DNA from 3 places in the Blautia massiliensis (ex Liu et al. 2021) genome. Region 3 is predicted to be linked to each of the others. Evidence: predicted binding sites of a transcription regulator. Region 3 holds the regulator's gene; each other region holds the start of a gene.

Region 1 (2,275 bases), on a different contig from region 3:
TTGTTTCAAATTTGCCTGAGGCTGCTTTTTCCTCTTTACACAGCTTCTGACATTTATCAAAGATCAATCTGTGCGATCACGTCCTTCAGAGCATTGGCGCTTGCATGAAGCTTCTCTGTCTCCTCCTCGGTCAGCGGAACACGAACGATACGTTTTACACCTTCCGGTCCGATAGAAGCCATGGTACTAAGACATACGTCTTCAACACCGTATTCTCCGTGAAGCATTGTTGATACACTGACTATTGTATCAGATGCTGCAAGAAGAAGCGAGCAAAGTCTGCAAACAGATACGGCTACCGCATAAAATGTAGCACCCTTCTTGGCGATCACAGTTGATCCTGAAGTATGAACATACTCCAGAACCTCTTCTCTGTCAAGTGGCTGCAGATCTTTCTGATCCTCATGAACGATCTTGTCAAACTCATCAAGGGTCGCACCTGCAACAAAGGCTCTGGACCACGGTACAAAGGAAGTATCTCCATGCTCTCCGAATACATAGGCGTGGATGTTTTTCTCAGATACACCGTAGTGCTGAGAAAGTCTGCAGCGGAGACGGGCCGTATCCAGGGCGGTTCCGGAACCAAGGATCTGATTTTCCGGCAGTCCGGAAAGCTTTGCAAATGCATAAGTCATAATATCACATGGATTACTTACGATAATATAAAGCGCTTTGGGAGCCACCTTTACGATCTCCGGAGTAATACTCTTCATAATGTTGACGTTGGTCTGTGTCAGCTCGATGCGAGTCTGTCCCGGTTTTCTGGCAATACCGGAAGTGATGATCACAATGTCAGAATCTGCAGCATCCGGGTAATCTCCTGCCACGATGGAGATCGGCTCACGGAAACTGGTTCCCTGCTCAATATCCATAACCTCACCTTCAGCCTTATCTTTGTTAATATCGATCAGAACGATCTCTGATGCAATACTCCTCTGTGATAAGGTATAAGCGATAGTTGCTCCTACACTTCCTGCTCCGATGATCGTAATTTTACTGCTCATATTTGTTCTCCTTTCAGCGTTGTTTGTCATTTTAATAACAACTTTAATTACACACATTCAAACATAACATAAAACATTGCCCTGTGCAATAAAAATTTTATTGTATTTCTCAGGTTAATCCCCGCTAATTTGCGTTTCAAATTATTTAAACCGCTTGTATTTTCTGATATTTTTTCTATTATTCTGTATACATTCCTGTTATTTTTTTATCGATTTATAGAGGCAATTTCAGAAACCTAGCAAAAAACCTCTGAACTTCAAAAAAATCAAGAAGTCCAGAGGTTTCTTTCACCTCTTATTATTGGCTTAGATTCAGATGTTTATAGCTGCTCCAACGTTCACCCGGTTAATTCTTCGCCTGGGCAAGGGCCTTTTGTGCAGCGTCCAGGATCCCTTCGGAGGAATAGGTGGCTCCGCTGACAGTATCGATCCCATCCGCCGACTGGTTTGCCATGATCTGAGAATAGATCGTGCTCCATGCAGGATCAAAAATTCCGGTGTATCCTGATTTGTCTGCTCAATGGATGCGATCTGGCCTCCTGAGATCGTAATTGTCAGATATGTTTTTCCTCCATATCCAAAAGCCGAGCCTGTATACGTTCCATCTCTGTACATTCCCACCGGTTCCGGTGCTTCCGTTGGCTCCGGTGTTGCATCCGGCTCATCTGTCCCTGGTGTTGGAGTTACATTGGGTTTTTCAGGAACCGGCGTCACATCCGGGTCGTCCGGCTCCGGCGTCGGGGTTGCTGCCGGCGTCTCTGTTGGCTTCGGTGTGACTGTTGGTTTCGGCGTTGCCATAGGTTTCGGTGTGGCTTTTGGCTTTGGTATCGGTTTCTTTGTAGGAGTTGGTGTGGGTTTCTTTCCATACTCCGGATTAACCGCTTCTTTGAAGGCTTTTTTTACAGCATCCAGAATCCCGTTGGAGGAATAGGTTGCTCCGCTGACTGCATCTACATTCGGTGTATTTCCGGCGATCATCCTGCTGATCACACCCTGAGCTGATGCAAAATACGACGCGGTTTCTCCAGATGCCTCCAGAATATCTATGGCTGCAATCTTTCCGCCGCTGATTGTTACTCTCACGCGGATCGTCCCGCCAAATCCGGTTCCGCTTCCTTCATACGTACCGTCCTTATATCCATCTGCCGGAACGCTTGCTGCCGGTGTCTGCGTGGTTCCCTGTCCTGCGGCGCCGGCATTGCTTTTTGCAGATTCGGAAACCGTTCTTGTACCTTAGCTTTTTTTCGCTGCTGTTTTTTTTGAACTTTTTT
Region 2 (2,275 bases), on a different contig from region 3:
TGATATGGGCAAATGTGATCTCCTTACCGGCTACGGTTTCCTGTACGATTCTGATCTGATCTCTATGTTCATCCGCCATTGATGATTCCTCGCTTTCAAAATTTTATATTATTCTCGATCTGATAATATTGGATAATTTTATAAGCCGGATTTCATTTATCCGGCTTACAGCTTCCTAAAGTCAGGCAGATCTTTGAAATCCGCTCTGCTACCTGCTCATGGTCAAAAAACAGTCTGGCAGTTCATCTGATTTAATTTTACTATTTACCAATTTTAATGTCAAGACAATTCTTCGAAAACAAGTCAAAAAACAACGTTTTTAAAAATAGAAATCCACAAAAAACAACATTTATTTTCGAATCCTCGCGGAAAACCAGTCAGAAATCTGCTCAGAACTCAAACACCTTCTTAATACTGTCATAATGTAGGAATTTTCCCTCTGCGGCAAACGCCCGGATCTGCTCCAGGGTTGCAAACATATATCCGTCTGTCTCTTCTGTCTGAAGCTTCAGATCCTTATCCTCCACATCCATGACAAAACGGTACACATCCACAAAGTAATTATCTCCTTCCCCCGGGTTCTCTCTTTTATATGTAAAAAGGTATCCACCCTCTGCCTCACTGGCGTCCAGTCCGGTCTCCTCTTTCACCTCACGGAGTACTGCATCACGGGAAGCCTCTCCTGCCTGGGCTGCACCGCCGGAAACCTCCCACCAGCCCGGAGCCCAGGCCTTTGTCATCACACGTTTGGTAATAAGAAAGGTCTTGTCCGGTCTTGCTACCACGCCCAAAACTGTCAGATGATACTCTCCATCTTTTAAACACCAGTCATTGCGCTTCATAGTCCTTCCTGTCGGTTTCTTATCTGCATCGTAAATATCCCAGAATTCCATTTTATCTATCTCCTGTCTTTTTACAGAACGCGGAAATACAGTCTTACATTTGATCCGTTTCAGCTTGCCCGTTTCTCCGTTTTCTGTATCTTTTTTATTTGTTATGATAACACGTTAAAATCATATATGTAAACCCCTGGATCCGATACCATTTTCCAGTTAGCGTTACCGTTCACTCCGTTCTCAGTAACCAGTTGTCCTTCTACATCTGTTTTTTTTACATTATAAGCATGCAAGTACCTTCAGCCTGAAAGATGATATCCAAAAATCTATAGATTATTTTTATTATATTGCTCGTATTATGAATTATTTTTATAGATTATTCTGTTATATAATTAACACAAACAAACGATTCTATTTAAAATAACCAGGGAGGTTTTTTTCAGATGAAGAATGATTATCCGCATATTTTTTCCCCATTAACCGTTAAAAATATGACTATCAAGAACCGTATTGTTATGATGCCGATGGGCACCAACTACGGTGAACAGAACGGCGAAATGAGTTTTCTTCATATCAATTATTATGAGCAGCGTGCAAAGGGTGGCACAGGTCTCATCATCGTAGAGAACGCAAGTATCGATTCCCCGCAGGGCTCCAACGGAACCACACAGCTGCGCATCGACCATGACAACTATCTGCCACGTCTTTTCAAATTCTGTGAAAATATTCATAGATACGGAACAAAGATCGCGATCCAGATCAACCATGCCGGAGCTTCCGCTGTTTCTTCCAGGATCAACATGCAGCCGGTTTCCGCATCCGACGTTCCATCCAAAGAAGGCGGCGAGATCCCGCGTCCTCTTTCCAGAGATGAGATCCTTCACATCGTAAAAAAATACGGTGAGGCTGCAAAACGTGCACAGACAGCTGGCTTTGACGCAGTAGAGATCCATGCAGGACACTCCTATCTGATCAGTCAGTTCCTCTCCCCGATTACAAACAAGCGTACCGATGAATTCGGCGGATCTGTTGAGAACCGTACCCGTTTCTGCCGTATGGTCATCGATGAGGTAAGAAAACAGGTAGGACCTTTCTTCCCGATCATGCTCCGTCTCAGTGCGGATGAGCTGATGGAAGGCGGAAATACACTGGAGGATACTCTGGAATACCTGGATCATCTTCAGGAAGAGGTTGATATCTTCGATGTTTCCTGCGGACTTAACGGTTCCATCCAGTACCAGATCGATGCAAATTATCTCCCGGACGGATGGCGTTCCTACATGGCAAAGGCCTTAAGAGAAAAATTCAACAAGCCATGTATCTCCATGGGTAATGTCCGTGACCCGAAGGTTGCTGAGCGTATCCTGGCTGACGGTGATGCAGACCTGATCGGTATGGGCCGTAGTCTGATTGCAGACCCTGCATGGGTAAACAAGGTT
Region 3 (2,275 bases):
AAATGTGACAGTCAGATCGGCGCTGAAGGCAATTCCCATTTCCAGGCCAGTATCTCCGTTCACTCCTGACGGGATGTCAACTGCGATCTTTTTGGCCCTCGCACTGTTCATCTCATGGATGATATCAGCATAATGCCCCTCGATCGGACGCGTCAGGCCTACCCCAAACACGGCATCTACTATAGTAGTATATTCACTCCACTGCGGGTTATTCACCTCCGGGACACGATAACCGGAAGCGATCTTATACTGAAGAGCTGTCTCTCTGGTCATTTTATCTTTGTTTCCGACCATATAAAACTCTACCCGGATCCCCTTCAGATGGAACAATCTGGCAACAGCGATACCGTCACCGCCATTATTTCCGCTTCCGCAGACTACCAGGATCCTTTCGTCCTTCTGGAGATACTTTTCTGTTTCCTCTACCACCTTCAGTGCTGCCCGCTCCATCAGAACCTCGGAGGGAACTCCGATCTCACGGATCGTTGTGGAGTCCAGATCCTTCATTTCTTTGCAGGTAACAAGCTTCTTCATTCTGTCTTCTGCCTCCCCTCTGTCATAGAGAAAGCTGCCGTTTCCGGCAGCTTAACAATTCTTAATTATCCACATGTTCCTGCCTGTATTTGCTGAGATTATAAGACAGTGTCATCAGACTCTCGGAAAGATGAACGTTCTCTACGATCACATCATCCGGTGTCTCAAGATCGAGATGTGCAAAATTCCAGATTGCCTTGATCCCGTTCTCCACCAGGATATCTGCCATTTCCTTGGCTTTATTCTTGGGAAGTGTCAGAATCGCGATCTCCACGTTATTCTCTCTCAGGAAAAACGGAAGCTCACTGAGCATCTGGATCTCAAGTCCACGGACTGCGATGCCCTCAAGCACAGGATTTACGTCAAAGATACCAACCAGCCTGAAGCCACGCTTCTCAAAATCCACATAATTGGCAAGTGCCTGTCCCAGATTACCGGCACCCAGAATGATCATCGGATGAACGGTATCCAGTCCCAGGATCTTACCGATCTCTGTATAAAGATAATGTACATTATAGCCATACCCCTGCTGCCCAAAACCGCCGAAATTATTAAGATCCTGACGGATCTGAGAAGCTGTGGTATGCATCTTCTTACTTAACTCATTGGAAGAAATACGTTCTACATTGTCTTCCATCAGCTCTCCTAAGTAGCGGTAATAGCGTGGCAGACGCTTAATCACCGCTTTCGAGATTTGTTTTGTCTCCACGATAGTTTTCCTCCTTACCTTACACTAGGTTAATTATAACGAATTGACATTTTCCTGTCAATTAAAGTTGTCTATTCTGTACAAATTTCCTTATAATTTTTCTAATAATTGATTTTTTCTTTGAAATCCTGGCGGTTTCCGTTATAATAGGTGGAGGATTTTCCCTGTTTTATGACCAGACAGAGACAATTCTTTATACAGGAGGACAGTTTTTATGATTTTATCATGTCAAAATATATGCAAAGCCTTTGGCGAAAAAGTAATTTTAAATGACGCATCCTTCCATATTGAAGACCGGGAAAAAGCGGCCCTTATCGGATGCAACGGTGCAGGAAAAACAACCCTTCTTCGGATCATCATGCAGGAAATTTCCGCTGATTCCGGCAATGTTGTTCTTGCACGTGACAAAAATATCGGCTATCTGGCCCAGTATCAGGACATTCACGGGCACCATACGATTTATGAAGAACTTCTTACCACCAAGCAGCACATCATTGATATGGAACGCCGCATCCGTAATCTGGAGCAGGAAATGAACCATGTACAGGGCGAGGACCTGAACCGTCTGATGGAGACTTACACCCGTCTTACCCATCAGTTTGAACTGGAAAACGGTTATGCCTACAAAAGTGAACTGACCGGTGTTTTAAAGGGTCTTGGTTTTACAGAAGAGGATTTTGATAAACAGATCGAGACTCTTTCCGGAGGACAGAAAACCCGTGTTGCCCTTGGCAAGATGCTTCTCTCCAAACCGGATATCCTGCTTCTGGATGAGCCTACCAACCACCTGGATATGGAAAGTATCTCATGGCTGGAAACCTATCTTCTGAATTATCCGGGAGCTGTATTTATTGTCTCCCATGACCGTTATTTTCTTGATAAAGTTGTCACAAAGGTAGTGGAGATTGAGGCCGGACAGACCCGTGTCTACAGTGGAAACTACTCTGCCTATGCCCTTAAAAAAGCCCAGCTACGCGATGCCCAGTACAAGGCATACTTAAATCAGCAGCGGGACATCAAACATCAGGAAAC

The links. The regulator Rex, encoded in region 3, represses fermentation and respiration genes when NADH is low (regulators of the CRP and FNR family bind a similar motif). The targets are predictions, from matches to a motif close to ATTGTTAANTANTTAACAAT.
Region 1: a site for Rex is predicted at 1,027-1,046, ahead of ACTNDQ_RS09365 (L-lactate dehydrogenase). Genes of this name have one in related genera too.
Region 2: a site for Rex is predicted at 1,217-1,236, ahead of ACTNDQ_RS12440 (oxidoreductase). Genes of this name have one in related genera too.

The regions. Positions count from the first base shown of each region.
Region 1 is NZ_JBQHWA010000019.1:65,031-67,305, forward strand. Features, by position in the region: gene ACTNDQ_RS09365 (L-lactate dehydrogenase) at 57-1,004, opposite strand; partial or broken gene ACTNDQ_RS09370 (FMN-binding protein) at 1,317-2,096, opposite strand; gene ACTNDQ_RS09375 (hypothetical protein) at 2,238-2,275, opposite strand, start outside.
Region 2 is NZ_JBQHWA010000032.1:20,634-22,908, reverse strand. Features, by position in the region: gene ACTNDQ_RS12450 (BMC domain-containing protein) at 1-79, opposite strand, end outside; gene ACTNDQ_RS12445 (NUDIX hydrolase) at 390-893, opposite strand; gene ACTNDQ_RS12440 (oxidoreductase) at 1,280-2,275, shown strand, end outside.
Region 3 is NZ_JBQHWA010000013.1:4,645-6,919, reverse strand. Features, by position in the region: gene ACTNDQ_RS06890 (NAD(P)H-hydrate dehydratase) at 1-534, opposite strand, end outside; gene ACTNDQ_RS06885 (redox-sensing transcriptional repressor Rex) at 596-1,243, opposite strand; gene abc-f (ribosomal protection-like ABC-F family protein) at 1,458-2,275, shown strand, end outside.